3 linked regions of the Prosthecobacter sp. genome follow. Each later gene encodes a partner of the first gene's protein in a complex. Links are inferred from orthologs where the notes say so. Each region holds a gene or a part of one and is shown in the gene's direction. Other genes may lie near its edges.

Region 1 (9,728 bases):
AAGCGTAACTTCGGCCAGGTGCTTGACCGCAAAGCGCTGGCCGATGACGCCCAATACGCCGAGTTCCTTGCCTCGCCCGAATTCGCCGCTTGGGAAAAGGAACTCGCCGCGCCTTAATCTTCCATCAGCTTCACGGCAAGACGGCGCATGAACTGGCGCTCATGGAGGAGGCCGAGGCGTTCGTAAGCTTCATCAAGGTTGCGCAGGATGCGCAGCAGGGTGCCGTCGGCGGTGGCGGATTCCCGGATCAGGTCTTCCATGCCGGGATTGGCGGCGGGATGGTGTTTGGCCACGTCGGCGGCCAGCATGAAGCGGCCGCGGTTGAAACAATCCACCAGCCACGTTTGTTCGCGGTAGGTGACACGGGAGAGGAAATGGCCGGGGAAGTTGCAGCCTTCGACTTCGAGGCCAAAACGCTGCCCCAGCAGGCGGTAGAGACAGCACAGGCTGATCGGATTGCCCAGGCCGGTGTCCAGCACCCAGAACAGGTTGCTGTTCGCGGGCGAGTAGTAGTCTTTGCTGTTGCCTCGGAAACGCGTGATGCCGCCATGCGGCGCGAACAGCCATTGCGAGAGTTCGTGCGCATCCATGCGACCCTGCTCGGCAAACCCCTCCTCGGCCATCGCGTCGAGACGTTTCGCCAGGTTGGAGGATTGCGTCTTCCAACCGTTCAGGAAGGCGGAAAGCTGGCTCAGGCCCTCCTCAAGCTGCGCGTCCGGGCCTTCCATCCAGCGCCAGCGCATCCAGGTTTCTTCCAACTCGGTGCGGCGTGCCGGTTCGAGCATTTGCGCCACAAGTCGCTCTTCATCGGCGGTGAGCGGCGTCTCCAGCGTCTCAATGTGTTGCGGCAGTTCCCGCCGCATGCCGGTCAGCTCCTGCTTCACTGCCTGACGCACCACCTCCGACTCGTCGTCGAGCAGTTTGATCAGGTGGCTCAGATGAGCGGTGGCAGGCATGGCACGGTGTTAACATGACCCGCCCATCGGGCGCAATCATGAATTGCATCACAGCCGGATTTGCATCGCTTTCGCCGCTCGGTGGGCCTTGGCGCGGGCTTCGTTGATGGTCTTGGCACGGGCGAGGGTCACGGCCATGCGGCGCTGGCCGCTGACGTTCGGTTTGCCGAAGAGGCGGATCTGGGTGTCGGGCTCGGCGAGGACTTTGTCGAGCTTGCCGAACTGAACCTGGGATGATTCACCCGCGACGAGCACAGCGCAGCTCGCGCTGGGGCCGTGCTGGTGGATGTTGGGAATGGGAAGACCGAGGATGGCGCGCACATGGAGCGCGAACTCGCTCAAGTCCTGCGAGATGAGCGTGACGAGGCCGGTGTCATGCGGACGCGGGGAGACTTCGCTGAAGATGACATGGTCGCCTTTGATGAACATCTCGACGCCGAAGAGCCCGCGGCCGCCGAGCGCCTCCGTGATCGCCCCGGCCATCTGTTCGGCGGCTTTGAGCGCTTTTTTGGACATCGGATGCGGCTGCCAGGACTCGCGGTAGTCGCCTTTGATCTGCGTGTGGCCCACGGGGGCGCAGAACGACGTGCCGCCGACGTGGCGCACGGTCAGCATGGTGATCTCGTAGTCGAACTCGACGAAGCCTTCGACGATGACTTTGCCCTTGCCCGCGCGTCCGCCTTCCTGGGCGTATTTCCAGGCCTTGGCGATGTCGCTCTTCTTTTTCACCACGCTCTGGCCCTTGCCGGAACTGCTCATGATCGGCTTCACGACGCAGGGCATGCCGATTTTTTCAATCGCCGCCCGGAACTCCTCTTCAGTGGCCGCAAACACATACGGCGAGGTCTTGAGGCCGAGTTCTTCAGCGGCAAGACGGCGAATGCCTTCACGGTTCATCGTGAGTTTGGCCGCACGGGCGGTGGGGACGACGCGATAGCCTTCCTGTTCCAGTTCCAGCAGCGTGTCGGTGGCGATGGCCTCGATCTCGGGGACGATGCAGTTGGGCTTTTCGACTTCCACGAGGCGGCGCAGCGCCTCGCCATCGAGCATCGAAACGATGTGGCTGCGGTGGGCCACCTGCATGGCCGGGGCGTTGGCATAACGGTCCACGGCGATCACCTCGCAGCCGAGGCGTTGCAGTTCGATGACGACTTCCTTGCCCAGCTCGCCGGAGCCGAGGAGCATGACTTTCGTTGCGGTGGAGGAGAGGGGGGTGCCGATGCGTGCCATGCGGGCAATTAGGCTCGCAGTTGGCTTGCTGCAAATCGCCATTAACTTCAGCCATGCCCTTTCCTGGCCCACCCGCCGAATCACGTCTGCAACGAATGTTGCAGACGGCGTGGGCGGCCGTGGTGGATCTGGTTTATCCGCGTTTGTGCAGCGTTTGCCGCATACCACTGCCGCAGGAGACACCGCGTTCTGGTGCACAGGCCTGGTTTTGCCGCAGTTGTGAGGAATCGCTGCCGCTGGTGGAGCCGCCTTACTGCAAGGTATGCGGCGAGGTGTATGACGGAGCTTTTACGAACGAGTTCCGCTGCATGAACTGTAGCGGGCGGAAATTGGAGTTTGAGTTCGCCGTGGCGGCCTGTCGTGCCGAGGAGGCGATGCGGGAGCTGATTCATCAGTTCAAGTATGACCGCCGCCTGCATCTGCGTGGGGCGCTGGCCACGCTGATGCTGCGGGTGCTGGAGGAGCCCCGGCTGGCGCGGGAAAATCTCGCGGATTGGCTGCTGGTGCCGGTGCCGCTGCATCGCAGCCGCGAGCTGGACCGGGAGTTCAACCAAAGCTGGGAGCTGTGCCAGCGGCTCTCGCAGTTGACCGGTATTCCTGCTGCGAAAGCGCTGGTGCGCGTCCGTGCGACCGAGACGCAGGCGAATCTGGATCGCGACGAGCGGCTGCGGAACCTGCGCGGGGCATTTGCTTTGCCCAAACCACGGCCTTGGCAGCGCCCAACCGACCTTCAGGGCCGCCGCATTCTCCTGGTGGACGATGTTTTCACCACGGGAGCGACGACCAGCGAGTGCGCCCGAATTTTGCGACGTGAGGGCGGGGTAGAAAAAGTGGTGGTCATCACCGCGGCACGCGGCTAGGATCGGCCCCGCGTCCGGCTCTCGCCGGGCCTGACAGTGCGAACGCCGGGTGGTTTTCCTTCCGGCAACTCCTGCGACATGCCACTCGGGGAGACGCTCTATCAGGTCCGTCATCGCAGGACGTCCACACCGATTGACCTACCATGGGATTTTTCAAAAAACGCTCTGTTGACGATTTAGGCGAGAAGAAACGCGACATGCCGGAAGGCCTCTGGACGAAGTGCCCCTCGTGCAACGAAAGCCTGTTTGAGCAGGCGCTCTCCAAAAACCTCCGCGTCTGCACGAACTGCGGCTATCATTTCACCATCGGCTCCGACGAGCGCATCGCCAGCCTGGTGGACGAGGGCAGCTTCGTCGAGATGGACAAGCATCTCGATTCTGTGAACGCCCTCGGCTTCAAAGGCTACCTCGACAAGGTGAAGGCCTACCAGGCCAAGACCGGGCTCACCGAGGCCGTCGTCACCGGCCACGCCACCATCGAGGGCATCGCCGTCCTGGTCGCCATCATGGACTTCCGCTTCCTCGGTGCCAGCATGGGCAGCGTCGTGGGGGAAAAAATCACCCGCGCCATCGAGGCCGCCACCGCCGAGCGCAAGCCGGTCATCGTCTTCTCCGCCTCCGGCGGCGCCCGCATGCACGAGGGCATCCTCAGCCTCATGCAGATGGCCAAGACCAGCGGTGCCCTCGCCCGCCACTCGGAAGCCCGCCTGCCCTACATCTCCGTGCTCACGCACCCGACCACCGGCGGCGTCACCGCCAGCTTCGCCACCCTCGGCGACATCATCATCGCCGAGCCGAAGTGCATGATCGGCTTCGCCGGACCGCGTGTGGTGAAGGAAACCACCCATGCCGACCTCCCTCCCGGCTTCCAGACCGCCGAGTTCATGATGCAGCACGGCCTCGTCGATATGATCGTGGACCGCAAGGACATGCGCCCCACGCTGGCGAAGGTGCTGCGCTACCTGGCCGGAGTGAAGGCAAGTGCCTGACGGCTTCGGGATCAACCGAGCCTGCATGCCGCTGCGGATGATCTCAGGTCATTCGGCCACGCCTCCAATGCTCAACCCGGCTGCTTGTGTTCTTCGCGATTTGGGTTGTCAGCCAGTTGCAGCCCGACCCCGTTTCCCCTATTGGTGGCGCGCGGGTTCATTTTTCATTTTTTGGTTCGATGAAAAAGTGTTTGGCACCATCAAATGGAAACTCTCTTTTTAAGAGCCCAGCGTCAGTCGCAACTACAGCACCATCTTTTTTAACACCAAGTATTCTTTTATAATATATATCTTGTGGATCAGACAACAACGCTGCCTTCTCGTCTTCTACGATCCATACTCGATTTTTTGGCCCTTGAATAGAAACCCAAAATCCGACCCTTTCTTGGTGGTGCGCTACCAGCTCATAAACTGCTTTATCTACTGGCACTTTTTCTTCGATACCTTTGCTCAAAATATGTTCGTTCACCTCTCGTAAGAGGGCGATTCTCACATTATCCAAGGCCGAGGCCTTCCGAACCGTGCTTCCACTTCCCCGACGCCCACAGTCGACAAATAGAGAACACATTGCAATGCCGGCCAATACAAGTGACGTCTTCATAGCTATTTCAGAGGGGAAACGGGGTCCGGGTGCAAATTCTTGACGGTGGGTTGATGTTCATAGCTCAGACGAAGCGGCGGTCATAACTTCATTTTCCCAAATTGGCTGGCACGTCCCGCGCTATTGGTTGGCTCGTGGGTTCATCTGCCATTGGTTGGCATCCGGTGACATCTGCCGCTTCCCGCTATTGGTTGGCGTACGGGTTCATTTTTCAGTTTGAATGAATAGATCTGCTCCGTTTTTTTCGAGCAACTCGATTGCTGATTTCATTTTTGCACCAATGTCAACATTCACAATAATGAAGCTAGCCTTGAGCACGATGACTTGCTGAGGATGTGCGTCGATCCACTCCTTCGGCAACCCAAGCGTATTTAGCGTGGGAAACTTTAGATGTATTTTCGCCATATCAATTTCGCGCTTCCTCCCGAAAAAAGCATCTGGATCACCTATCTCCAATCGCTCGGCTAATCCCATGATTGGCAAAACGTCGATTGTCGCTCCAGATGTGTTGGCAAAAATTGAGAGCGTGGCAAGAGGCAGGTGGGCTAGGGAGCTCAAAGCACCAGCTTTGACCTCTTCACATGAAATCCAGAGGAATAGTTCGTTGAGTTTCCTGAACGGCAACCCTTGAAGCACTACCCAATCGCTTCCAATGGGCAATGTGAGTGCAACGACTTGTAGTGAATAGACGGAATCGGCATCCAGCTTTGCGGACAAATCAGCGAGCGAGGTATGTGGTAGTACTCGCCGGTGTGGAGACATTACCACAATGCGTTTTTCATTCTCCGCAATGCATTCATTAGCGGTGCCCGAAAAAATGAGCAGCAATAAAAGAGAATATGTGTGTTTCAAGAACATCGCAAGCCTCCACTCAAGGAAACGGGGTGAAACGGGCCTGGGTGAAGTGTGTTTGTGGCAAAAAACCGCTGTTGATACAAGAAAAAAGAGGGCGCACGCCGCTGCGGATGATCTCAGATCATTCGGCCCCGCCTCCCATGGGGAACCCGGCCGCTTGCGTTCTTCTCGATTTGGTTTGTCAGCCAGTTGCACACCGACCCCGTTTTCCCATTTCCTTTTCTAAAACACATCCAGCACCACAAAGCATCGGCTTCCGGCCTTCACCGTGAACACTTCAGTCAGCAGGCCCTTGCCTTCGCCATTGCAGACCACGGCATTCTTCCAGTCCACCGGCGGCTGAATGCAGCCGTCCATCAGCGGGCGGATGCGCTCTGCAAAGAATCTGGCATGATTTTCATTCTCAAAGTCAACCGGATGAAAAGCCACACCTCCCTTGTCAGCATCCAGGATGTCTCCGGCCGCGCACTCAAAAACATGCCTGTTCTCCCGGAAATGCCCCGTCGAAAACAGCAGCCGGCAGTGATGAGCCTGCGAAATCACCCGGGCATCGATCAGGCGGCCCAAAGTGCGGCCCTCATGCCCCCGCATCACCCACAGCCACCACGTGCCCATGAGTAACAAAAACGCCACCAGGATTCGCGCCGCAGTTTTCCATCTGGAACTCATTTCAACCCATCATCCCGCTCCGCAGCGCATCCGTCAAGGCGGGTGCAAATTCTTGACAGTGGTCACGGTGCTCATGATTCGGAAGACGGCATGGCTGGGGGCTGCAAAGCACTCATGTTTCCGGCCATTCTGCCCAAACCAAGATGGGGTCGCAAGCACGTTGGATGGGGACTTGAAGACCCGCCACGCCCGCCATCCATGCCAAAGAGAATGGATGCCCGTCCCGCTTTCGCACCCTGACACCGGTTCGCTCGTCCTGCGCGGATGGGTTCGTCCAGGAGCCGATTTCCATCAGTCGATCCCGGCCCAACAGCCGTCATCCCGGCTTTGCGTGCCGCCAAATCGCGAATGGGTGGCGGCAAATCACGATTTCGTCCGGCCAAACATGGAGTTGGTGGCAGTAACCCCAGGAGTGGTAAACCAAGGGGAGGGAATCAGGAAAGAAATCCGATGACCCATTGGAAATCAAAGCGTTGAACCCCACACCCCTCCTCGGGTTGAGCTTTTCCCGACTCGGGAAAGGCTTTTCCGAGCGCGGATTGAGCGTTTCCGAACTCGGGTTGAGCTTCCCCGGACTCGGATCGAGGCTTTCCCAACGGCGGCTGAACTTTTCCTGACTCGGATCATGCAGGACCGAATCGGGGTCGAGTTTCCCCGGACTCGGGTTGGGCATTTCCGATCGCGGATCGAGTCTTTCCCAACGGTAGCCGACCTTTTCCGAATCGGGGTCGAACGTCACCGGACTCGGTCTGCATGTTTCCGAACGGTGGCCGACCTGTTCCGCGCCCGGGCCGGGCATTTCCGAACTCGGATTGAGCGTTTTCCGGCTCGGAAAAGGTTTTTTTGAGTTCGTATCGAGCTTCTCCGAGTTGGGATGGAGCGTTTCCGAGCTGGCGGGAGCGTGAGGCAGGCGGGGTGCGTTGCCCGCAAACGCGCCGTTGTTGGGGATGGCGGTTTACCCACGAAAAGAGCGGCAAATCCTGCCTTTCCGCATTTGCACTCGGAACGAAAGGGCGCATTCTCCACGCCCCCTATCATGAGTGCCACTTTGCCGTACCGCGCCAATGCGGATTTCCTTGAGTCCAAGTATGTGGACTGGAAAAAAGACCCTGGTTCCGTCGAACCGCTGTGGTCATCGTTTTTTGAAGGTTTTGAACTGGGCATGGCCCGTCTGGCCACGAAAGGCGCGGAGTCGGCCGCCGGGGCAGGCACACCGCTCTCCGAGAAGACGCTGAACTTCCGCATGCGTGTGTCGAACGCGCTGTATGCCTTCCGCGAACTCGGCCACACGGCCGCGCATCTCGACCCGCTGGACAAGGAAGGGCCGGAGATTCCCTCGCTCACGCTGGCGGGCCTCGGCTTCACGGCGGACGAGCTCGAAGAGGATGTGCAGACGCATCTGTTCCGCGGCGGGCAGCCGATGAAGCTCAAGACGATGCTGGCGGACCTGCAGCGCATTTATTGCGGACGCACGGGCTTCGAGTTCATGCACATCCACAACCCGGAGGTGCGCACCTGGCTGCTGGAGCGCATCGAAGGCCGCGATCTGGACGCCAAACCGGAGGCAAAGGCGCAGATCGACGCGCTGCGCTGGCTGCTGGAGGCGGAGACCTTTGAGCGCTTCCTGCACCGCCGCTTCGTCGGGCAGAAGCGTTTCTCGGTGGAAGGTGGGGAGTCGATGCTCGTGGCGCTGGAGACCATTCTCGAAGGCATGCCGGCCTACGGCGGCAAGGAAATCATCCTCGGCATGGCGCACCGCGGCCGTCTCAGCGTGCTGGCGAATTTCCTGCGCAAACCGCTGGAGTATCTCTTTTACGAGTTCAGCGAAAACTATGTGCCGAACATGGTCAGTGGCGATGGTGACGTGAAGTATCACCTGGGCTTTGAAACCGTGCGCCAGACCAGCGGCGGAGATTCCATCGGCGTGATGCTCGCGCCGAACCCGAGCCATCTGGAAGCGGTGGATCCCGTCGTCGAAGGCATGGCCCGTGCCCGCCAGCGCGCGCTGGGCGACACGAAGGACCGCAAAAAAGTCATCCCCGTGCTCATCCACGGTGACGCGGCCTTCGCCGGCCAGGGTCTCGTGGCGGAAGTGCTCAATCTCTCGCAGCTCCCCGGCTACCAGACCGGCGGCACGATCCACGTCATCGTGAACAACCAGATCGGCTTCACCACGATGCCGGAGGACGCCCGCAGCTCGCATTACTGCACCGACGTGGCGAAGATGATCGAGGCGCCTGTGCTCCATGTGAATGGCGACTGCCCGATGGAAGTCGTGCATGCGACGAAGCTCGCGCTCGAATTCCGCCAGACCTTTGGCCTGGATGTGATCCTCGACATCGTGTGCTACCGCCGACATGGCCACAACGAGACGGACGAGCCCGGCTTCACCCAGCCGAACATGGCCCGCTCCATCGCCGAGCATCCTTCCACCGCGACCTTGTTCCGTCTCGACCTCGCTTCGGCGGGTGTGCTTGACGAAGCCGGTTCCGCCGCGCTGCAGCGCGAGCTGGAAGACGAACTCGAACAGGGCATCACCACGCTCGCTGATCGTGACAAGCACGCCGATGGCGGCAATCCATTTGAAGGCAGCATGGCGATGCCGCAGGCGGCATATGACTACCATCCGGTGAAGACCGGCGTCGAACTCAAGGACCTGAAAAAAGTGGGCGAGCGTCTTCTGGAAGTGCCGGAGGGCTTCAATCTGCATCCCACCATCGCCAAACGCTTCCTCGCTGCCCGCAAGAAAGCATTGGAGGCTGGAGAAGGAATCGACTGGGCCTATGCCGAGTCCCTGGCCTTTGGCACGCTTCTCACCGAAGGCCATGGCGTCCGCCTCAGCGGCCAGGACGTGCGACGCGGCACCTTCAGCCAGCGCCACAGCGTGTTTTATGATTCGCAGACACGTGAGCGCCATATCCCGCTGAACAACCTGGCCGCCGAGCAAGGCCGCTACTGCGTGTACAACAGTCTTCTGTCCGAGGCCGCCGTGCTCGGTTTTGATTACGGCTACTCGCTGCTCACCAGCAATCTGCTCGTCTGCTGGGAAGCGCAGTTCGGCGACTTCGTGAACGGAGCGCAGGTCATCATCGACCAGTTCATCGCCAGCGCCGAAAGCAAATGGCAGCGCCCCTGTCACCTGACGCTTCTGCTGCCGCACGGTTACGAAGGCCAGGGCCCCGAGCACTCCAGCGCGCGGCTGGAACGCTTCCTGCAGCTCTGCGCCGGCGGTAACATGCAGGTCTGCAATTTCACCACGCCCGCGCAGTATTTCCATGCGCTGCGCCGCCAGCTCAAGCGCAGCACGCGCAAGCCGCTCGTCGTCATGACGCCCAAAAGCCTGCTGCGCCATCCGAAGTGCGTCTCCAAGCTCAGCGACATGGCCGAAGGCACCACCTTCAAGGAAGTGCTCGATGACGACCAGCTCCTCGCCCCGCCGGAACGCATCACGCGCCTGATCCTGTGCAGCGGCAAGGTCTATTATGATCTGCTTGAATTCCGCGCCGAGAACAAGATCAAGAACGCCGCCATCATCCGCATCGAGCAGCTTTACCCGCTGAACTACGAG
Region 2 (9,498 bases), on another replicon or contig:
GAGTCGGTGCCAAACAGGTTCGCCCGCTGCTTCAAGCGCAGCGCGCTCGGCACATTATCCACCGCCTCCGTCTCGAATCCCTCCTGCCCCAGCCGCTCACGCAGCGCACGGCGGTCATTTTTGAGTGTGTTCACGCGCATGAACACATCCGCCGGCAGATTCAGCGATTCACGCAACGACGGCCATGCAGCGCCGAGTTCGCGGCTGCCGCGTTCCTCCAGCCAGTCGGGAATCGCGGCACGAATCGCCGGTGATGCGCCCTGCTTCGCCCGTTGCAGCACATCGCCCGGTTTCACCTCCGGTGCCGTTTCATCCTTCGGCAGATCGCGCCCGTTCGTGATCCAATAAGCCGCCCACACGCGCCACAGCCGCTCCGGGGTGATTTCTTCCGGCTGGGTGTGCTCCGTGTCGGGCAAACCGGCCAGATACCAGTACCAGCGCCACCAGCGCACGCACTCATAGATCGACTCCGCAAAGATGCGGCGGTCGCGGCTGCCCCATTTGCGATGCCGTTTGAATGTAAACTCGATCACCTTGTCCGCATATCTCCGCCCCACAAACACCTCCCCGAGGGAAAGGACGATTTCATCAAGCAGATGGGGGGGGAGCTTCATCCGCTGCCGATAGTCCGCCCGTGTTCGCAGTGCAAGCCGCCTTTGCCCAAGGCTCTGGGGGTACATTCGCAGCCCTTGAGCCGTAGCCGTCAAACGTGTCTTTCACCTTGGCAGCCCAAAAACACAGGTCCAGCATCTGTTGCGACCACTTGCGCGAGGACAATCCAAGAGCACGCTTCGGCAGGCCGTGAGTAGCCTGATGGTTCCGCCATGCGCAATGATAAGAGCTAACCCTCGTATTCCTATGACAAAGTTTGTCGATCTCTCGCTCTTTGCTTCCCCCGACAGTCGCCGGAGATTTTCTTTGGTGACAACGAAACAGCGGCCCGCCTGTGGCAGGTTGGCGAAGCCACTCATCGCTTGCCGGCTTTGGCTGCTCTCCGCACTCGCCCTCATGGGTTCGGTCGCCATGGCTGACAGTTGCCCCTACTGTGGCCAATATTACGGTGCGCCGATGCCCGGAGATGAGTCACGGGTCTATGCGCTTCGTCAAGCACATGAGGCTAGTTGCCCGAGCAGACCCCAAGGAGGAGGTGGCGGCAGGACCTATGGCGGCAGTGGCAACATTTTTGATGAGTTTTTCCGAAAGCTCAGACAGCCTCCAGTCCAACCGCGCGCAGTCCCACCCCCCATGCCACAACGGCCCAGTCCATCCGGAGGCAATGATTTCCGCGAGGCTGCGAGCAGATTTGAACAGATGGGCAGATCGGCTCCCCCACAGAGCAGCGTGAAGCGAGAAACCACTGCTGCGCCTTCAAAAGGGGGCCTTTTCAACCGCTTGTTCAGTCACAAGTCCAATCCGGACGATCCCGGCCTGCAAGCTCGGGATCGCATTCCGGCAGGTTCGGATACCAGTGCCCGCCGTCAGGGAGCATCTGCCATGGTGCATGGAGAACAGGCGGTCAGAGCGGCAAGCGATGAAGATATGAAGGCCAAGGCCGGTCTCGGGTTTGACACCTCCGGCCTCACGCCAGCGGGTGCAGACTCCGGCACGTTTCTGCGTACGGCCATGACAGGACCGTCCCGCAACATTCTTTACCGCAAGGAGTTGCCGAAGGGAGTGAAGCTTCCGCCAGACGTGGAGCAGCGGCGACGTGCGTTGGTGGATGAGCGGGTGAAGCAGATGGAGAACTACCGCAATACCTACCTAAATTACGACAAAGCCAAGAATGATCCGATCCAACGTGACAAATTGGAGAAGGACCTCACCCGCATCAACCGCTCCGTGCATGAGACGGAGACTAAGATCGAGAAGGAATTGAGCAACGCGGCGCAGAAAGACCCCCAATTGAAAGACTCCCTCATCAAGGTGCTGCTGGTGGAAGAGTGACCCCGTTGCCTGAATGACCCCAACGACGGATGACCTTCAGCCCTCGAACATCATCAATCACCTTCATTACCATGAAACAGTTCCCATGCCTGATCCTGGTCCTGCTGATGAGCTTGAGTACAACCGCACAGCTTGCAGCCGAGGAGCAGCAAGTGTCCATCAAGCTTGCAAAAATCGTCCCGGTGCCACAGAGCCTGCCAGCAACGTTGCTCAACGATCTGAACAAACGACATGAGCGTTTGGACACATGGCGTTCGGGCATCAAGGAGAAGGTGGAGAAATTCAACGCTCTTGGGTCATTCAAGCCGGGCTCGACAGAGGATGCCCTGCGTCGCCGGGATCTTGAAAAACTGGCGGAAGAAGCCAAGTCCTGCAGCATTGCAGTCAAGAAGTTCAATGCTGAAGTGGAAGCGCTTACGGCTTCGCCCTCCACCCGGGATCAAGCGGCTGCATCATGGTCCCGCCAATGGAATGCCGCCGAGAACAAAAAAGTACTGACTGCACTCGAAGCATTCAAGGATGCCAAACTGAGAGAATGGATCGAGAACAAAGCGCCCAAAGACCGAGTTCCAGGAACTCCGAGCAGCCTCCCTCCCGCTGCGAGCGACATGATCTCAGCAAACGGCACAATGCTCACCTTCAAAGATGGGTTCTTCGATCAGCGTGCAAGCGATACGAAACGCGAGAACCTGCTCGCTTTTGAAGCGGGCAAGGTTCTCTGGTCGGCCAACATGACGGGCAAAGTGGATCAGAGCCAGTCGTTGGAAGATTGGTTCAAAGGCTTTCTTCGTACGAACCCTGGTCTGGTTGAGGAACTGAAGGCAGCAAGGCACCAAGGCGAGGGGCTTTCTGACCTCGGCGATTTGGCAGACGCACAGTCTCAATTTGCACACGTCTTTCGCGCCAGGGCGCTCGGCCTCGGCAGCAAGGAGCGACAATCTGAATTGAACTTGTTTAAAAATAAAATATCCCCGCTTTTAGAAAAATGAATCCCCGCCGGTTTGAACGCAGGGCATCCCAGTCCAAGCGACGGCATGCACAACAGGTGCTTAGATAACGGTTCCAAATTCACGTAACAGACCATACACCATGAAAACTACCCCCCATCGGCCTCAGCCAGCCGTTCTCCGTTTTGTCTGGCTCGGCCTGCTTCTGCTCAGCGTCAGTCTTCTGGATGGTTGCGCGCCGTCCACATGGGACCGGCTTGACCCAGAATATACCGCGCTGCTTCCCACCGCGCGGACGGACTCGCGGGAGAATGCCCTCGTTGGAATCTGGCATACTCAGACCCAACCACGCTTTTTCCACCCCTCCTCGCGATACACACTGCAATTCTCGTCCGACAATACTGCGCGCTGGCGGGGAGATGGCATGGAAGGGGCATACGGCCAATGGAACTACCGTGGCCATGGGGTATGGACCGTTACCTGGACGAGAAACGCCTTTGTCAACGCCGCAGCGGGCCAATACTGGCTGCCGATCACGGTGCGCCACACAGGGCGATATCTGCTGGTGGACGCTCCTTTCAATGGGGGAGCCTTCAGCAGAGGTGGTGTGATCCAAAATCACTTGGTTTACGTATCCTCGAATGACGAAACGGCGATGCGGCATGCGTTGAACAAGCGTTTCTAATCCGCACCTCCTCGCCTGCTGAAACAGCCTCGCCTGCCCTCCGGGGTACGTCGGGAAGATCGCCTTCTGGCTCGCCAGCAACGCTGACAGCGGTGGCTTGGGCATGGGTGACGATGACAGGCGGCACGGCACCAAGAAATCACTAGCCCCACCGTCCAAGCAGTCTAATCTCCGCGACCCCAAAAACACATGCCCACCGAGTTCGACATTCAATACGCCCTGGAGAACACCCAGGTTTTGCACGAACCGGACCGCCGCATCGACACCTTCGGCAGCACGCAGTTTGAGTTTCAGATTGTCACCGAACTGATGGACACCGTCGGAGCCGTGCGCGTGCGTGAGGGCCGTATCGAGGCCGAGAAGCCGCTCATCCTGCGCCCCGAAATACCCGGCCACTTCGATTTCGAGGGCTTCGGCCCTGAGGTGGCCGCGTTTGGCGACTTCCTCCGGGACAACCTGCACAAGCTGGCGATCCTCAAGTACGGCTTCAAGTTCCGCAAAGGCGAGATCACCGAGCAGATCGTGCATGAGTCGATGGAACACGTCTGCGGCAAGCTGCTGGGCGACATCCGCACCTCCGGCAACCCGATGCGCGCCGTGATCCAGGGCGTGGACGACACCTGGGAAATCTGCCTGCTCAAGTTCACCGTCGAGATGATCGAGAAGTCCCAGAACATCAACCTCTTCGATTTCAAACGCCGCGGCCTCCTTGGCTGAGCGCCCGTTTGTTGATTCCCGCGATGGCACGCACCCAGATCAAACTGCTGATTTTCCTCATCACCACAGGCCTGGTGGCCGGCACGCTGGCGATGGGATACTGGGTTTACATGAACATCCTGCTCAAAGAGAGCCAGGTGGAGAACGACATCGCCGCTATGAAGGGACTGGACCGCCCGCGCATCGACCCCGGCGCACGTCGTTTCGAGGCCGCCGTCGAACTCATCCGCAGCGGCAAGATCGAGGAAGGCCGCGAGGCGCTCTACAAGCTGCGCCAGCAGTTCCCCGACTCCGCCACCTGCGCCGACGCCATGCGCATCATTGGCGAGATCAACATGGACCAGCTCTATTCCCCGAACAACACGGCGGGCAAGAAGGACTACATCGTGCAGCCGGGTGATTCGCTGAACCTCATCGCCACCAAGCAGGGCACCACCGTGGATTCCATCATCCGCTCCAGCGGATTGATGAGCTTCAATCTCCAACCGGGCGATCATCTCACGATCATCCCGATGGACTTCCATCTCGGCGTCAGCGTGTCTAAAAAACAGGTCATGTTGCTGCGCAAAGTCGGCGACAAAGAATATCTCTTCAAAGTCTATGACGCGAAGGACATCCGCCTGCCGCCCGGCACGCGCCTGCCCGTGGAAATGGAAATCGCCGGAAAAAATGCCATCTTCGACGGCAAGCCCGTCATCTCCACCGACCCCAACTACATGGAGGCGGACAAATGGATTCCCGGCAGCAAAGCCGGCGTCAGCCTCCGCACACCGCCCGTCGCACGTGCCCTGCCCGTGGAGGAGCCGAAGGCTCCCTCCAGGAAAAAAGAACTCACCCCTGCTGCCACTCCGGCCCCGGTGCCCACCGAAGCCGCTGAAACCGGCATTTTTCTCGCCCGCGAAGACATCGAAGAACTCTTTGCACTGGTGCGCAAAGGGTCAAAGTTGAGCCTCGTGAGATAACCACCTCACCCCCTTTCCCCTGACCGCCATGAAACAAGTTTTGGAATTCGAAAAACCCGTCGCCAAACTCCGCGAGGAAATCGAGGAGGCCAAAAAGAAGCTCGCTGCCAAGCCCAGCGACAAGCTTGCTAATCAGATCGCCGATCTCGAGACCAAGGCCGACACCTTGCAACGAGACATCCACGCCAACCTCTCCCCCTGGCAGCGAGTGCAAATATCCCGCCACATCGCCCGGCCCTTCATGCTCGATTACATCAAGCACTGCTGCGAGGAGTTCGTGGAATTGCACGGCGACCGCCACATCGGCGATGACAACGCCATGCCCGCCGGATTCGCTACCATCGGCGGCCAGCGTGTCGCCATCCTCGGCCATCAGAAGGGCCGTGACACGAAGGAAAACCTCCTCCGCAACTTCGGCAGCGCCCATCCCGAAGGTTATCGCAAGGCGCTTCGTCTCATGCGCATGGCCGAAAAGTTCAGCCTGCCCATCGTCACCCTCATCGACACGCCCGGAGCTTTCCCCGGCATCGGCGCTGAAGAACGCAACATCGCCGAAGCCATCGCCTTCAACCTGCGCGAGATGATGACCCTGCGCACGCCCGTCATCGCCATCGTCATCGGCGAAGGCGGCAGCGGCGGCGCTCTCGGCATCGGCATCGCCGACCGCGTCCTCATGATGGAAAACGCCTACTACTCCGTCATCAGCCCCGAAGGCTGCGCCGCGATTCTCTGGAAACACCGTGAGCATGCTCCCGAGGCCGCCTCCGCGCTCAAACTCAGCGCCCAGGATCTGTCGAAGCTCGGCGTCATCGACGGCATCATCCCCGAACCTCTCGGCGGTGCTCACAACGACCACGTCACCGCCGCCGCCGCCCTCAAAGGCGCCGTGCTCGCCACGCTGGCCGAACTCGGCAAAATCCCGACCGCGAAACTGCTGGAACAGCGCTATCAAAAATTCCGCGCCCTCGGGCAGTTCACGGAAGGCTGAGCAAACTCGTCATCGACAAGTGTGGTCATTTCCTGACCACGCACTCCTCGTGTGGACACATTCCTGTCCATCCCATGTCTTCGACCAACACCACGCGTGACGACGGACAACCCGGCTGCTTGAGTTCGCTTCGATTTGAACCGACTCATGCGCCAACTCCCGATCACGCTTCTCCTTGCCCTGACCACGGCGTCTTTCGCCGCAGATCCGTCTGCGCCGAAAAAAACGGCACCTTCGAAGACGAAGAAAATCCCTGAAATCGTCATCACCGCCACGCGAACCGCAAGTCCTGCATCCAAAGTGCCTGCGGTGGTCAAGACGCTCGACAAGAAGCAGATGGAAGAACGCCTCGTGCGCACCTTCCCTGAAGCGTTGCGTGAAACCCCGGGCATCACCATTCAAAAGACCTCCAACGGCCAAGGTTCGCCCTTCATCCGCGGGTTCACCGGATTCCGCAACCTGCTGCTCATCGACGGCACTCGATTCAACAACTCTACCTTCCGCGAAGGCCCGAACCAGTATTGGAACACCATCGATCAGTTCGCCCTTGATCACATCGAGGTGCTGCCCTCGCAAGGTGGCACGCTCTATGGCAGCGACGCCATCGGCGGCACCGTGAACGCCTTCACCAAAGGCTCCGGCTTCCTCAGCGAAGCGGAAGGCAGCTTCTTCACCCACGGTCAGGCCGACTACCGCTACGCCAGCGCCGAACGCAGCCACGTCGAGCATCTCGAAGCCAGCATCGGCCAGGGCCAGCAGTGGGGGCTGCACCTCGGCGGCACCTTGAGCCAGTTCAACGACGTGCGCACGCGCCAGGGCATCCAGCGCCACACCGGCTATGACCAGTGGGCCTTCGATGTCCGCCTCGATGTCGCCCTGGATGACCAGTGGCAGTTCACCATTGTGCATCAGCAGGCACGTCAAAACGATGTGTGGCGCACACATGACACCACCTCCGGCGTGTCGTTTGCCGGCACCACCATCGGCACCAACCGCCTGCGCCTGTTTGACCAGGAACGCAGCCTGTCCTACCTGCGCCTCGCCGGCCATGATCTGCACGGCATGATCGACGCCGCCAGCCTCACCCTTTCGCTGCAAACCGCCGGCGAAGACCAATATCGCATCACCGGCCCCGGCGTGGTGAGCTATAACGATGTCGATGTCACCACGCTCGGTGTCGATCTTCAGCTCGAAAGCGCCTCGCCGATCGGCAAGCTCGTCTATGGCATCGACTACTACCACGACTGGATCGAATCCGACGGTGCGAACAATTTTGCCGGGCCCGTGGCCGATGATTCGAGTTATGACCTCCTCGGCATTTTCATCCAGGACGAAATCAACGTCTGCGACCGCGTGCATCTCTTCCTCGGCGGTCGTTTCACCCATGTGCGCGCCGATTTGGGGAAATTCCGCAATCCCGTGACCCTCACCCAGTCCAACTACTCGGATGAATGGGCCAACTTCTCCGCGAGCGCCCGCTTCCTCATCGACCTCGATGAACACGACCGCTTCCAGCTCTTCGGCGGCGTTTCACAAAGCTTCCGCGCACCCAACCTCTCCGATCTCTCCCGCGATGACTTCTCCGCCACCGGCATCATCGAAGTTCCCTCCACCGGCCTCAATCCCGAGACCTATCTGACCTATGAACTCGGTCTCAAAGCCCAGACCGAGGCCGTCACCACCAGCTTCAGCTATTTCTTCACCCAGATCGAAGACATGATCGTGCGCCGTGCCACCGGCGTGCCCGGCCAGGTGTCCAAAACCAACGGCGGCGACGGCTACATGCAGGGCGTCGAGTTCGCCACGCGCTGGCAGATCAACCCACATTGGAGTGTGTTCGGCCAGATCGCGTGGGTCGAAGGCGAGGCGGATCAATTCATCGGCACCACTCAGCAGACACGCCGCGAACCGCTCGGCAAGATCGCCCCGCTCGTTGGTTTCGGCGGCGTGCGCTGGCAGACGAAGGACCGCCGCTTCTGGACGGAACTCGTCTGCCTCAGCTACGGCGAAGCCGCCCGTCTCAGCACCCTCGACCAGGCCGACACCTCGCGCATCCCGCCCAACGGCACGCCCTCCTTCTGGCTGCTCAGCCTGCGCGGCGGCTGCAAGGTCAACGACCACCTCATCCTCACCGCCAGCCTCGAAAACCTCCTCAATCAAACCTACCGCTACCACGGCTCCGGCTCCAACGAACCCGGCTTTGGCGTGAACCTGGGTGCCACGGTGATGTTTTAACCGGGTATTGGCGCTTTACAGACCTCGGCCCGCTGGGAAAACTGCGAGCCTATGAAATGGCTCCTCCGCATTGTTGTCGTTCTCGTTGTTCTCATCGCCGCCTTCCTCTGGCTGGGCTATTCCCAGATCGACAGGCTGATCAAGCTTGGCATCGAAAAAGGCACCCCGCCCGTTGTGCAAACCAGTGTGACGGTCGCCGCCGTGAAACTCTCACCTTTTTCCGGTACGGGCACCATTGAAGGTTTCGAAATCGGCAATCCTAAAGGCTTCACCGGGCCCCGGGCCATGCACATCGGCAAAGCTGAGATGGCCTTGGACACCTCCAGTGTCAGCGGTGACAAAATCGTCATCAAGCACATCCGCATCGCCGCCCCCGAGATCAACCTCGAAGCCGGCCTCGGTGGCACGAACCTCAAGCACATCGCCAAAAATGCGCAGGACTTCGTCTCACAACAAAGCACCGCCGCCGGCAAGGACAGCACAGCCGCGCCAGCCGACGACGGCAAGCCCAAGAAATCCGTCAAACTCCAGGTCGATGAACTGCTCATCACCGGTGCCAAGCTCAGCGCCAGCGCCGCTGGTATCGTGCCCGGAGCCAATGCCAACGTGACCCTGCCGGACATCCGCCTGACCAACCTCGGCTCCGGCGGTGCTGGCATCTCCCCGGCCGAACTGATCGCCCAAGTCCTCAGCCGCATCAGCACGGAAGCCGCCAAGGCCAGCGCCAACGGCTCCCTCAAAAACCTGCTCCAAGGCAGCGGAGTCAAAATCGAAAGCGACGGCCTCAAGGACGGCGTGGATGGCGTCAAAAAGCTGTTCAGGAAATAAACGACCTCACGCATCCACCACACGCAGCACCACCTCAGATGAGGCGTCGTGCATGATCTGACTGGTGAGTCCGGCGATGCTGTGCCGCCCGGCGGGCTTTTCCTGAATCATCTCGTCCCGCGTGACGATGTCCCATTCCAAATGAAGGTATTCGGCGATCACATTGGTAAGGCTGAGCTGGAAAAAATGTCC
Region 3 (9,595 bases), on another replicon or contig:
GCCACTGATCCGAGCAGCTACAGCGCCGAGCGCTGGAACTACAAGCGCACCTTCGACTACGGCTCGCCGCATTTGAAGCTGGACGGCAGCACCGGCCAGGAATTCATGACCGCCAGCAGCGCCTACCTCAGCAAGGACGGCTTGAGTGTGTTGGTAGGTTTTCCCGACATGAAAACCTGCCATCAGATGCGCATCGGCTGGGGACTCAAAAGCGCGGACGGCCTGCCCGCGCAAAACACCGCCTACTTCACGCCGTGGGAACTCATGACATTTGATCCGGCCAAAGAGGGCTTTGAAGCAGGCTTGAAGGTCGATCTCACACCGCGCCAGGCGCTGGCGACCACGCAAACGAAGCCGACGGCGGCGGAAGGCGAGCGCCTGTATCAAATGTTTGGCTGCATGGCCTGCCATAGCACAGACGGCACCCTCGTCGGCAAAGTGGGACCGAGTTGGAAAGGCTTGTTCGGTGCCGAGCGCGACATCGCCAAGGGCATGAAAGGCAAGCTGAAAGCCGATGAAGCCTACTTGCGCGAGTCCATCACGAATCCGAGCGCCAAGGTCGTGAAGGGCTTCGAGAAATTCGATACTGGCATGCCGATCTACGCGGGCATCTTGAACGACTCACAGATCGAGAGCCTGATTCTGTATATCAAGAGTTTGAAATAGGAGCAAGGTCTCCAGATCCCGGAATGTGGGGGCTGGAAGCCCCCACTCCTTGGGCTAGTTCATGCTGCGCAGCGCTTCACGGATGAGTTTGTCGGCTGTGTCGAGGCTGGGCTGCTTTGCCAATTCGTTCACGGTTTTGACCGCCTCGCCCTGCTTGTAGCCGAGGGCGATCAAACCGAGCACGGCATCGCTTTGCGCCTCTTGCTTCGGATCGTGTGTGCCTTTGGCCGTGCGGGCGTTCTGCCAGGCATCGACGACGCCGACCTTGTCCTTCAGCTCCAGCACGATGCGCTCGGCGGTCTTGCCGCCCACGCCCTTGATGCGTGAGAGCGCTTTCACATCCCCCGCGATCACCGCATCTTTAAAAGCAGCCACCGGCAGACCACTGAGCACGCTGAGCGCCATCTTGGGACCGATGCCGGACACCCGATCCATCAGCAAGCGAAACAAATCGCGCTCATCCGAGGTCATGAAGCCAAACAACGTGTGATCACGGTCCGTGACGTGGTAATGCGTGAGCAATTGCACTTCCGCCCCTGCCTGCGGCAGCTTGTCAAAGGTCGTCAGTGGAATGAGGGCAACGTAGCCGACGCCGTGAACATCGATTGTCACACGATGAGGCAGGGCTTCGGCCAGGATTCCACGCAGAAAGGCGATCATGCGCCCATGAAGGCGTTGGCAGGCCGGGGTGCAAGCGAAGGTTCAAATGCCCCCTCAATTCAGATGAAGTCCGTCACACTGCTTTGCTCGCGTCATGCGGCGTCTTGAGCACCAGACGGAACTTGCCTGTTTGCGGATCGGCGGGCAACGAATCCACGCATTCGATCTCGAATCGAACGTTGCGCATGTCTTTCCCATCCAGAACGTGCCGTAGAATGTCGCTCACTTGATCGCAGACGGCCTGACGGCGCTGCTCCGTGATCCCATGCTCGAAACAAGCGCGAAAACGGAATGCCTCCAGGCTTTCCAACACCACCTGCCACGCCTTCAGTCCGGGCACCAGCATTTCGGCAATGACGGCGGGATGGATGAAATCTTCACCGCCATGCTGATTGATGAAAACCAGATTGTGCTCCTGCCGCCCAACCAATGCCGTCACTTTGGTGAAAGGGTAACGATCTTGTCTTGGACCCCGGTCAGGGGTGAGGACATCACTCATCCGATAACGAATGAGCGGCATGGCGTCGTTGAAAAGATTCGTCACACAGGTGTGATCTTCATTGAGTTCGAAGATCAAGTCGTCCTCCATCAGATGCATGCCGTCGCTTCCTGGAAGCGTGATGCCCATGTACAGATGCTCTGTCGAGGCGTAGAGATTGGTCACGGGCATCTGAAACACGCGTTCTACATAGGCCCTTGCGTCAGGGAGCAGCGCCTCGGCACCACTGGCAATACGCTGCGGTCGAATGCGCAGACGTCCCTGCTCCTGAAACTCAGCCAAGGTCTTGAGCATGTTCGCATACGCAGTCACAACCCGTGGCTGAAAGGCGTTCAAATCATCAATGACCTCGTCCATGGGCTGGAGCACATCGTAGGTACGGATGTTGTAAAAAAGGCGGTTGGCCCCCTGATTGCCTGACTGCGCCAGATTCACACCGCCCGAGTGTCCGTGTGCAACGCCGACATAGGCAACACGCTGCCGCCAACGCAGCGGTGCAACGCGCACCCCCAGACTGGCCGCGGATATCCAGGCCTCATGGGAGAAGACGAAACAACCGAGTTCCCCTGAGGAGCCGGAGGTGTTCATCACATGGTATTTGCCATCGAACAGATTCCCTCCATCCGAGGATTGAGCGAGAAAATCGATGATCCGGGCACGTGTGATGCGACGGTCAGTGACGATGTCATCAAAATGACGGGCAACGTCCTGCTTGGTCAGAACCGGGAAGTCAGTCGGCACACAGGTGGCAGGATCAATGCCTCGGTCCGCGATGATGGCACGGTAGTAGGGTGAATGTTCCTGAACATGGGCCACCAAGCAGCGAAACTTCCTGAGCTGACGGGCCTCCAATTGTGCGCGTGTGCCTCGCGGCACGCGTCCATGATCCCAGAGGGCCCGGAGCCAGAGGAAAGGGTCTTTAAGTTTCATGCGGTCGGATGGCAGACAGTCCAACAACCATGATGCAGCCTTCAAAAGCAAGCTGAGCCACGTGTTGAGTGTGTGAAATCCTCCTGTTCCAGGCTGCCATACCGGAATCCAGCATGGCAGCCGTGAGATGTCAGGTCATGAAGCAGCCAGCTTCTCCATGAGCTTCTGCGTGCGCTCGATGATGCGCTGAGGCTCGTCGAGAAGACCGGCGGAGAGCAAGGCGTTGTCGAGGATCTGCTCAGAGATGAGGCCGGCAGTTTCGGGGTCGGTCAGGTGGAGTTTGGAGAGGCCTTTGACGAGGTTGTGGCGCGGGTTGATCTCGAAGACGACCTTCGGGCCGGGCATGCCGCCGTCTTTGCCGAGGGCTTTCATCATCTGGCGCATCTGCGGGGTCATTTCACCTTCGGGAGTCAACACGAGGGCGGGTGAACCGACGAGGCGCTTGCCGGGACGGACGGTATCGACACTCGCGGTGAGGCGTTCTTTGATCCAGTCGCAGAGCGTGGTCGTTTCGGCCTCAGGGAGGGCTTCGCCTTCAGCATCGCTGTCGCCAAGGTCGATGTCGTGGGCGTTGACGGACTTGAGGTCCTTGTCGTCGAATTTGTTGAGGCTGCTGACGACGTATTCGTCGATGGTCTCGAACATGTAGAGCACCTCGATGCCCTTGGCTTTGAAGGCTTCGAGATACGGGCCGCTTTCAATGGCGGCGCGGGACGGAGCAACTTGGTAGTAGATGGCCTTCTGTTCGCTGGTCATGCGCTTCACATAGTCGGCGAGACCGACGGTTTCGCCGGTCTGGGTCATGCTGGATTCAAAGCGCAGCAGCTTGGCGATTGAGTCGCGATTCGTGTGGTCCGTGGCGACGCCTTCTTTGAAGAAGCGGCTGAAGCTCGCATAGAATTCGTTGTACTTCTTCGCGTCGTCGCTGGCTTCCTTGTCGAGGTGTTTGATGAGGCGTTTGACGACGACATCACCGATTTTGCGCACGAGGGCGCTGTCCTGCATGCTCTCGCGGGAGATGTTCAGCGGCAGGTCCTCGCTATCGATGACGCCACGGACGAAGCGCATCCATTCCGGCAGGAGTTTCTTCGGTTTGGGGTCGATGAGGACTTTTTTGCAATAGAGGGCCACACCGGGCTCCATCTGGCCCATGCCAAAGGATTCCATGTTCTGCGTTGGCGTGAAGAGCAGCGCGTTGATGGCAATGGGCGACTCGGCCTGGAAATGCAGGCGGTAGCTGGGATCATCGAAGGCGTGGGCGGTGAACTTGTAGAACTCGTTGTACTGCTCGTCGGTGATGCCGTCTTTCGATTTGAGCCAGAGGGCTTCCACCGTGTTGACGCGCTCGCCATTGAGCAGGAGCGGGAAGCTGACGAAGTTCGAGTGTTTCTCGATGATCTGCTTCACCGTGTGCTGCTTGGCGAAGTCGGCGGCGTCTTCCTTGAGATGGAGGACGATTTTGCAGCCGCGCTTCTGATCGACGGATTCATCAATCGTGTAGCTGCTGGCGCCGTCGCTGGTCCAGACGAGGTGCTCGCCCTCGTTGCGCCAAGAATGCGTGTGAACCTCGACTTTGTCCGCGACCATGAAGGCGGAGTAGAAGCCGACGCCGAACTGGCCGATGAGCTGCGCGTCGTTTTGCTTGCCTGCATTCTTCAGCGCGGCGGCGAAGGCCTTCGAGCCCGAGTGGGCGATGGTGCCGAGGTTTTCGACGAGTTCAGCGCGTGTCATACCGATGCCGGTGTCGGCGATGGTGAGAGTGCGGGCGGCCTCATCGGTGGTGATGCTGATTTGCAGTTCGGCGGCGGCATCAAAGATGTCCTTCTCCGTGAGCTGGGTGAGGCGCATCTTTTCCATCGCGTCGGCGGCGTTGGACACCAGTTCGCGGATGAAGATCTCGCGGTCGGTGTAGAGGCTGTGGATGACGATATCGAGGACTTGTTTGACTTCGGCCTGGAATTCGTGGGTTTGGCTCATGGTGATGATTTTTGGGGTTGGGGGTGGGGAGAGTAGCGGGTGGAAATGCGTGGTCAAGGCTTCGCGGGTCAAGAAGGCATCCGTGGCGGAAGGCGAAGCCACCTTGACTTTGAAATCCCCTCCCCCACACTCCGCACACTCATGGGACTCCTCGATTCACTCGCCAAAAACGCGCTGGGCGGCATGCTCGGCGGTGCCTCCAAACAAGATCCGGCCACGATGCTTTCCGGCCTTCTCAACGACGCAGGCGGCCTGCAAGGACTGATGGGGCAGTTTCAAAAGGCCGGTTTTGGTGATCAATTCGCCTCGTGGGTCTCCGCAGGCGCGAATCAGCCCATCGAAGCGGAACAACTGCAAAAGGCTGTGGGTGCGGATGAGATTCAGCGGCTCGCCAGCAAGGTGGGCATGCAGACCCACACCGTGCTGCCGCTGCTCGCGCAGTTCCTGCCACAGGTGATCGACAAGCTCACTCCCAAGGGCCAGATCGACGACAATCTCCCCAGCGGCAGCCAGATTCAAAGTGCGTTGACCAGCGTGATCAGCAGCAGTTTCAGCGGATTGTTTGGCGGTAAACGCTGAGAGCCACAGGACGACGATGGCTGCCAGGGGCACAAACAAGCCCGGCCGGCGCCTTGAAAGTCAAGAGTGCCTTTGTGGTTGCCACGGGCGGGGGAGTTTGTAGTATCGGGGCGTCCGTTGACACACTCCTCCCGACATGGCCAAACGCACCACCTCCAAACCAGCCTCTCCCGCCGCCTCCGCACCTTCTTGCGCCTACGATCTGAAACAGATACGCGAGATCGTCGGACTGATGGCCGAGAACAACCTGACCTATTTCCACAGCGAGCAAAAGGACGCCAAACTTGAGCTGCGCCGTGGTTCTGACCTGGAGTCCGTCAAGGAGCTGCTCAAATGCATGCCCGTGGCCTCCGCCGCTCCTGTTTCCATGTCTGCTCCTGCAGCCCCTGCCCTTGCTGCAGTTCCTGCCGCCAGCATTGCGGCACCTGCAGCCGGCTCCGATCCCGTCGGTCCCACCATCAATTCCCCCATGGTCGGCACCTTCTACCGCTGCGCCGCCCCAGGTGAAAAGTCCTTCGCCAACATTGGCGACATCGTGGACGAAAACAGTAACGTCTGCATCATCGAGGCCATGAAGGTTATGAACGAGATCAAGGCCGAAGCCCGCGGCACCATTGCCCGCGTCCTCGTGGAAGATGGCAAACCCGTCCAATACGGTCAGCCTCTGTTTGAGTTGAAGGCATAGGGCAAAGGGCAAAGGGCGTAGAGTCCTGCCCACACCACCCATACCCGCATCACACTTTCTCCTTCGCTCTAAGCCCTCAGCCCTTCGCTTTTCGCATGTTCAAAAAAGTTCTCGTCGCCAACCGTGGTGAAATCGCCCTCCGCGTCATTCGCGCCTGCAAGGAACTCGATGTCAAAACGGTCGCCGTCTATTCCGAGGCCGATGTCGATTCGATGCACGTTCACCTCGCCGATGAGGCCATTTGCATCGGTCCCGGCCCGAGCAGCGAAAGCTACCTGAAGATGAGCCGCATCATCAGCGCGGCCGAGATCGCCAACGTCGATGCCATCCACCCCGGCTACGGTTTCCTCTCCGAAAAAGCGGAATTCGCCGAAGTCTGCGACAAGTGCAAAATCAAGTTCATCGGCCCTTCCGCTCGCGTCATCGCCATGATGGGTGACAAGAACGTGGCGCGTGAAACTGCCCTGAAAGCCGGCATGCCGATCACCCCTGGCTCCGACGGCATCATCCACACCGAGGAAGAAGCCCTCGAATGGGCGCGCAAGATTGGTTACCCGGTCATGGTCAAGGCCAGCGCCGGTGGCGGTGGGCGCGGCATGCGCCCGGTGCTCAACGAGGCCACTCTGGGCTCCAGCTTCCAAGCCGCCTCCCTGGAAGCCATGAAATGCTTTGGCGACGGCTCCATGTACATGGAAAAGCTCGTCGAAAAACCCCACCACATCGAGTTTCAGGTCGTCGCCGACTCTCACGGCAACGTGGTGCATCTCGGCGAGCGCGACTGCTCCATGCAGCGCCGCAATCAGAAGATCATCGAGGAATGCCCCTCCCCAAAAATCTCCCAAAAAATGCGTAAGCGCATGGGCGATGCCACGGTGAAGCTCTGCAAAGAAATCGGCTACGAGAACTGCGGCACCATCGAGTTCCTCGTCGATAACAAGTGCGAGAACTTCTACTTCATGGAGATGAACACCCGCATCCAGGTGGAGCATCCGATCACTGAGGAGGTTTATGGCTGCGACTTGATCAAGGAGCAGATCCGCATCGCCGCCGGCCTGCCGCTCAGCGAGCACGTCGTGAATGCCCAGCCTCGCGGCCACGCCATCGAGTGCCGCATCAATGCCGAGGATCCTTCCCGCAACTTCGCCCCCAGCCCTGGCAAGATCACGCTCTGGTACACCTCGGGTGGCCGTGGCGTCCGCGTCGATACGCACGTCTATTCCGGCTACTCCGTACCGCCGTATTATGATTCGATGATCGCCAAGCTCATTGTCACCGGCGCCACCCGCGACATCGCCATCCGCCGGATGCGCCGTGCGCTGGGCGAGTTCACTGTCGAAGGCATCAAGACCACGATTCCGCTGCAAAGCCAGATCCTGACCACCTCCGACTTCCAGCACGGCCAGTACGACATCACCTGGGTGGAAAGCTTCCTGCGCCAGGAAGGGATGAAAGCATAGAGTCCTGAGATTGAAGCGGACCAGTTCGTCCGCTTTTCCATTGTTATCGAATCACGCCCCAGTTTCGACCCAGCGGAAAATAGCAGAACAAAGCCGGGCCGACGAGATTGCGTTCCGGCACCGTGCCCCAGTAGCGGCTGTCTGAGCTGTTGTAGCTGTTGTCGCCCATGGCCCAGTATTCACGTGCACCATCACGCGCGCTCAGTTCCCGCACTCTGCCGTCAGACAAAATGCCGAAGTTGCCGTAGCCTTTGTAGGGTTCTTCCATGGCACCCACACGCTTCATGCCGAATTCCTCGGCGGGCTTGCCATTGATCCACAGCACCGGAGATTTGACCTCCAGCCGGTCCCCTGGCACACCCACAAGCCGTTTGATGTAATGCTGGGAGCCTTGCTCGACTGGCACGTTCATGTAAGGGCTGCGAATGTTCTGTGTGGTGAAGACAAACACCTCCCCACGCACCGGACGCCGGAAGTGGTAGGAAAACTTGTTCACCAGCACATGATCGCCGGTGTCGAGCGTACCCCGCGCGAGCAACTGCCCCTCTTTGATCTCTTTGCCGCCAAGATCCCAGATGGAACGCACGATCTGGGCATCGGGGGTGATCTGATTGCCGTCGTTCGAGATTTGGGCACCTGCATAATACAGCAGCCCCAGATTGAACTCGGGATCGGTTGCCAATTGGCGTATCGGAGCCCAGATCCAGATATTATGCCCGTCTTCAAAGTGGAGACGACAGTGGGTGAAAAAGCCCATGAAGCCATGCTCCGTCAGCGGCTCTTCACGGCGCAGACGTCCGGAATGATTCGCCACGACATTGATGTAACTGCGCCCAGCCACGTAATCCTTGCACTGCTGGAAGAAGCCTGGGGAGACGTCCTTCTCGGTATGATTCGCCACGATGCCGTACAGCGTCGGTTGCATGGAGCCGGTGGGGATCTTGAACGGCTGCGCAATGTAGCTGCGGATGCCCAGCGCGATGACGATGGCGACGAAAAACACCTCCACGTTGTCGGCAATGTCCGACTGCTCGGCATGTGGCAGCGCTTTTTCGCAGGCTTTGTTGATCTCGTCGTTCAACGTTGCGATACGCGCCTTGTCCTTCGATCTCATCGCATCCTCCAGGCTCGTACGCAGGGTCGTGATCTCATCCAGTTTCGCCTGGGGCAGGATGTCGCGCTTGTAGTTGATGAAGCGTGTCACCCCCTTGTGCAGGAGTTTGGCGTGCTTGAGGTAGCGTGGGGTGAGGAAGAACATGGGGCTAAAGGCCCGATACTAGGGCGTGTCGGGCAATGCTCAAGTTCTGTCGTCCGCCCTGAATGATTTGATTCAGCCTGGCGGCTCGACCACGAGCACATCGCGCAGCACCTCGGCGGCACGGGCGTTGTCGGAGCACACCAGGCTGGCGGTGGTCTTGTCCGCCTCCCGCCGCAGGATGTGCATGGAGCGCAGGTCGATCCCGGCGTCCTTCAACCGCATGGCGACGGTGGCAAGTGCACCTGGCTTGTCCTCCAGCCGCACCAGCAGGGTGTCCTGGGTGATGACGCGGAAACCCTGCTCACTGAGGGCGCGTAGCGCTTCATCATAGCGGTCCACGCTGAGAACGACGAGGCCATGATCCGCCACGCCCTCGATGTCGATCTCCTCGATGTTGATGCCATGCGCGGCAAGACAAGCGGTGAGCCTGGCGGCGATGCCAAGCTCGTTCGGCACAAGGACGGTGAGCTGTTTCATGACGATGGTTCCCGGTTCTCGGCTCTCGGTTCGCAGTTCACCGCAGCGGCAAAGTCGGTGACGAAGGCGTCGATGACGGCGGTGGTGACGTGGGGCATGACGATGAGATGCGCGATGTTTTTGCGCGGAGCGATGATCCACCGCGCCATGACGGCGGCCGGGGGGCGTGGGAAGACGACCGTGATGGAATTCGGGTGCCGCCAAGCCTCAATGCCCTGCGCGCGGAGCTGCTGCACGGCGTATCCGGCACGCTGGAGGCTGCCCTGCACCATGGCGCGAAGCCCGGCCGTGCCAAGGGTGCGCAAGCGGTGCCAGAGCATGAGCGGGGCGAAGGCACTACGCGAACCGGCGATAGTCGTGTCCAACGCGCCAATGTACTCGATCGATCGAGCGATACGATCCACATG

Evidence for each region.
Region 2: the proteins of accD (region 1) and U1A53_RS17910 are in contact, whole or in part, in a solved structure (PDB 8UXZ), measured with the Escherichia coli proteins. The link is inferred for Prosthecobacter sp. from one-to-one orthologs.
Region 3: the proteins of accD (region 1) and accB are in contact, whole or in part, in a solved structure (PDB 8UXZ), measured with the Escherichia coli proteins. The link is inferred for Prosthecobacter sp. from one-to-one orthologs.

The regions. Positions count from the first base shown.
Region 1 is NZ_JAXMIH010000006.1:13,161-22,888, reverse strand. Bases 2,116-5,112 are described here. They hold accD (acetyl-CoA carboxylase, carboxyltransferase subunit beta), read left to right. Parts: upstream 2,116-3,189; coding sequence 3,190-4,035; downstream 4,036-5,112. Other genes in these bases: U1A53_RS02905 (hypothetical protein), read right to left, coding at 4,841-5,112; U1A53_RS02910 (hypothetical protein), read right to left, coding at 4,193-4,636; U1A53_RS02920 (ComF family protein), read left to right, coding at 2,240-3,046; purT (formate-dependent phosphoribosylglycinamide formyltransferase), read right to left, coding at 2,116-2,186. Outside these bases: U1A53_RS02935 (hypothetical protein), read left to right, coding at 1-117; U1A53_RS02930 (transglutaminase-like domain-containing protein), read right to left, coding at 114-956; more of purT, read right to left, coding at 1,005-2,115; more of U1A53_RS02905, read right to left, coding at 5,113-5,488; U1A53_RS02900 (hypothetical protein), read right to left, coding at 5,714-6,160; U1A53_RS02895 (hypothetical protein), read right to left, coding at 6,477-6,899; U1A53_RS02890 (2-oxoglutarate dehydrogenase E1 component), read left to right, coding at 7,197-9,728.
Region 2 is NZ_JAXMIH010000015.1:112,376-121,873, reverse strand. Bases 4,497-7,263 are described here. They hold U1A53_RS17910 (acetyl-CoA carboxylase carboxyltransferase subunit alpha), read left to right. Parts: upstream 4,497-5,283; coding sequence 5,284-6,243; downstream 6,244-7,263. Other genes in these bases: U1A53_RS17905 (TonB-dependent receptor), read left to right, coding at 6,391-7,263; U1A53_RS17915 (LysM peptidoglycan-binding domain-containing protein), read left to right, coding at 4,497-5,255. Also shown: U1A53_RS17940 (RNA methyltransferase), read right to left, coding at 1-614; U1A53_RS17935 (hypothetical protein), read left to right, coding at 1,540-1,944; U1A53_RS17930 (hypothetical protein), read left to right, coding at 2,016-2,933; U1A53_RS17925 (hypothetical protein), read left to right, coding at 3,034-3,576; U1A53_RS17920 (hypothetical protein), read left to right, coding at 3,766-4,293; more of U1A53_RS17915, read left to right, coding at 4,317-4,496; more of U1A53_RS17905, read left to right, coding at 7,264-8,478; U1A53_RS17900 (hypothetical protein), read left to right, coding at 8,530-9,306; U1A53_RS17895 (urease accessory UreF family protein), read right to left, coding at 9,313-9,498. UniProt on the Escherichia coli protein: Component of the acetyl coenzyme A carboxylase (ACC) complex. First, biotin carboxylase catalyzes the carboxylation of biotin on its carrier protein (BCCP) and then the CO(2) group is transferred by the carboxyltransferase to acetyl-CoA to form malonyl-CoA.
Region 3 is NZ_JAXMIH010000010.1:242,243-251,837, forward strand. What follows is about bases 4,358-7,221. They hold accB (acetyl-CoA carboxylase biotin carboxyl carrier protein), read left to right. Parts: upstream 4,358-5,447; coding sequence 5,448-5,996; downstream 5,997-7,221. Other genes in these bases: htpG (molecular chaperone HtpG), read right to left, coding at 4,358-4,732; U1A53_RS13585 (YidB family protein), read left to right, coding at 4,874-5,311; accC (acetyl-CoA carboxylase biotin carboxylase subunit), read left to right, coding at 6,092-7,221. In the rest of the region: U1A53_RS13565 (cytochrome c), read left to right, coding at 1-666; Holliday junction branch migration protein RuvA, read right to left, coding at 721-1,326; U1A53_RS13575 (hypothetical protein), read right to left, coding at 1,400-2,755; more of htpG, read right to left, coding at 2,891-4,357; more of accC, read left to right, coding at 7,222-7,453; lepB (signal peptidase I), read right to left, coding at 7,497-8,711; U1A53_RS13605 (ACT domain-containing protein), read right to left, coding at 8,784-9,188; U1A53_RS13610 (histidine decarboxylase), read right to left, coding at 9,185-9,595. UniProt on the Escherichia coli protein: This protein is a component of the acetyl coenzyme A carboxylase complex; first, biotin carboxylase catalyzes the carboxylation of the carrier protein and then the transcarboxylase transfers the carboxyl group to form malonyl-CoA.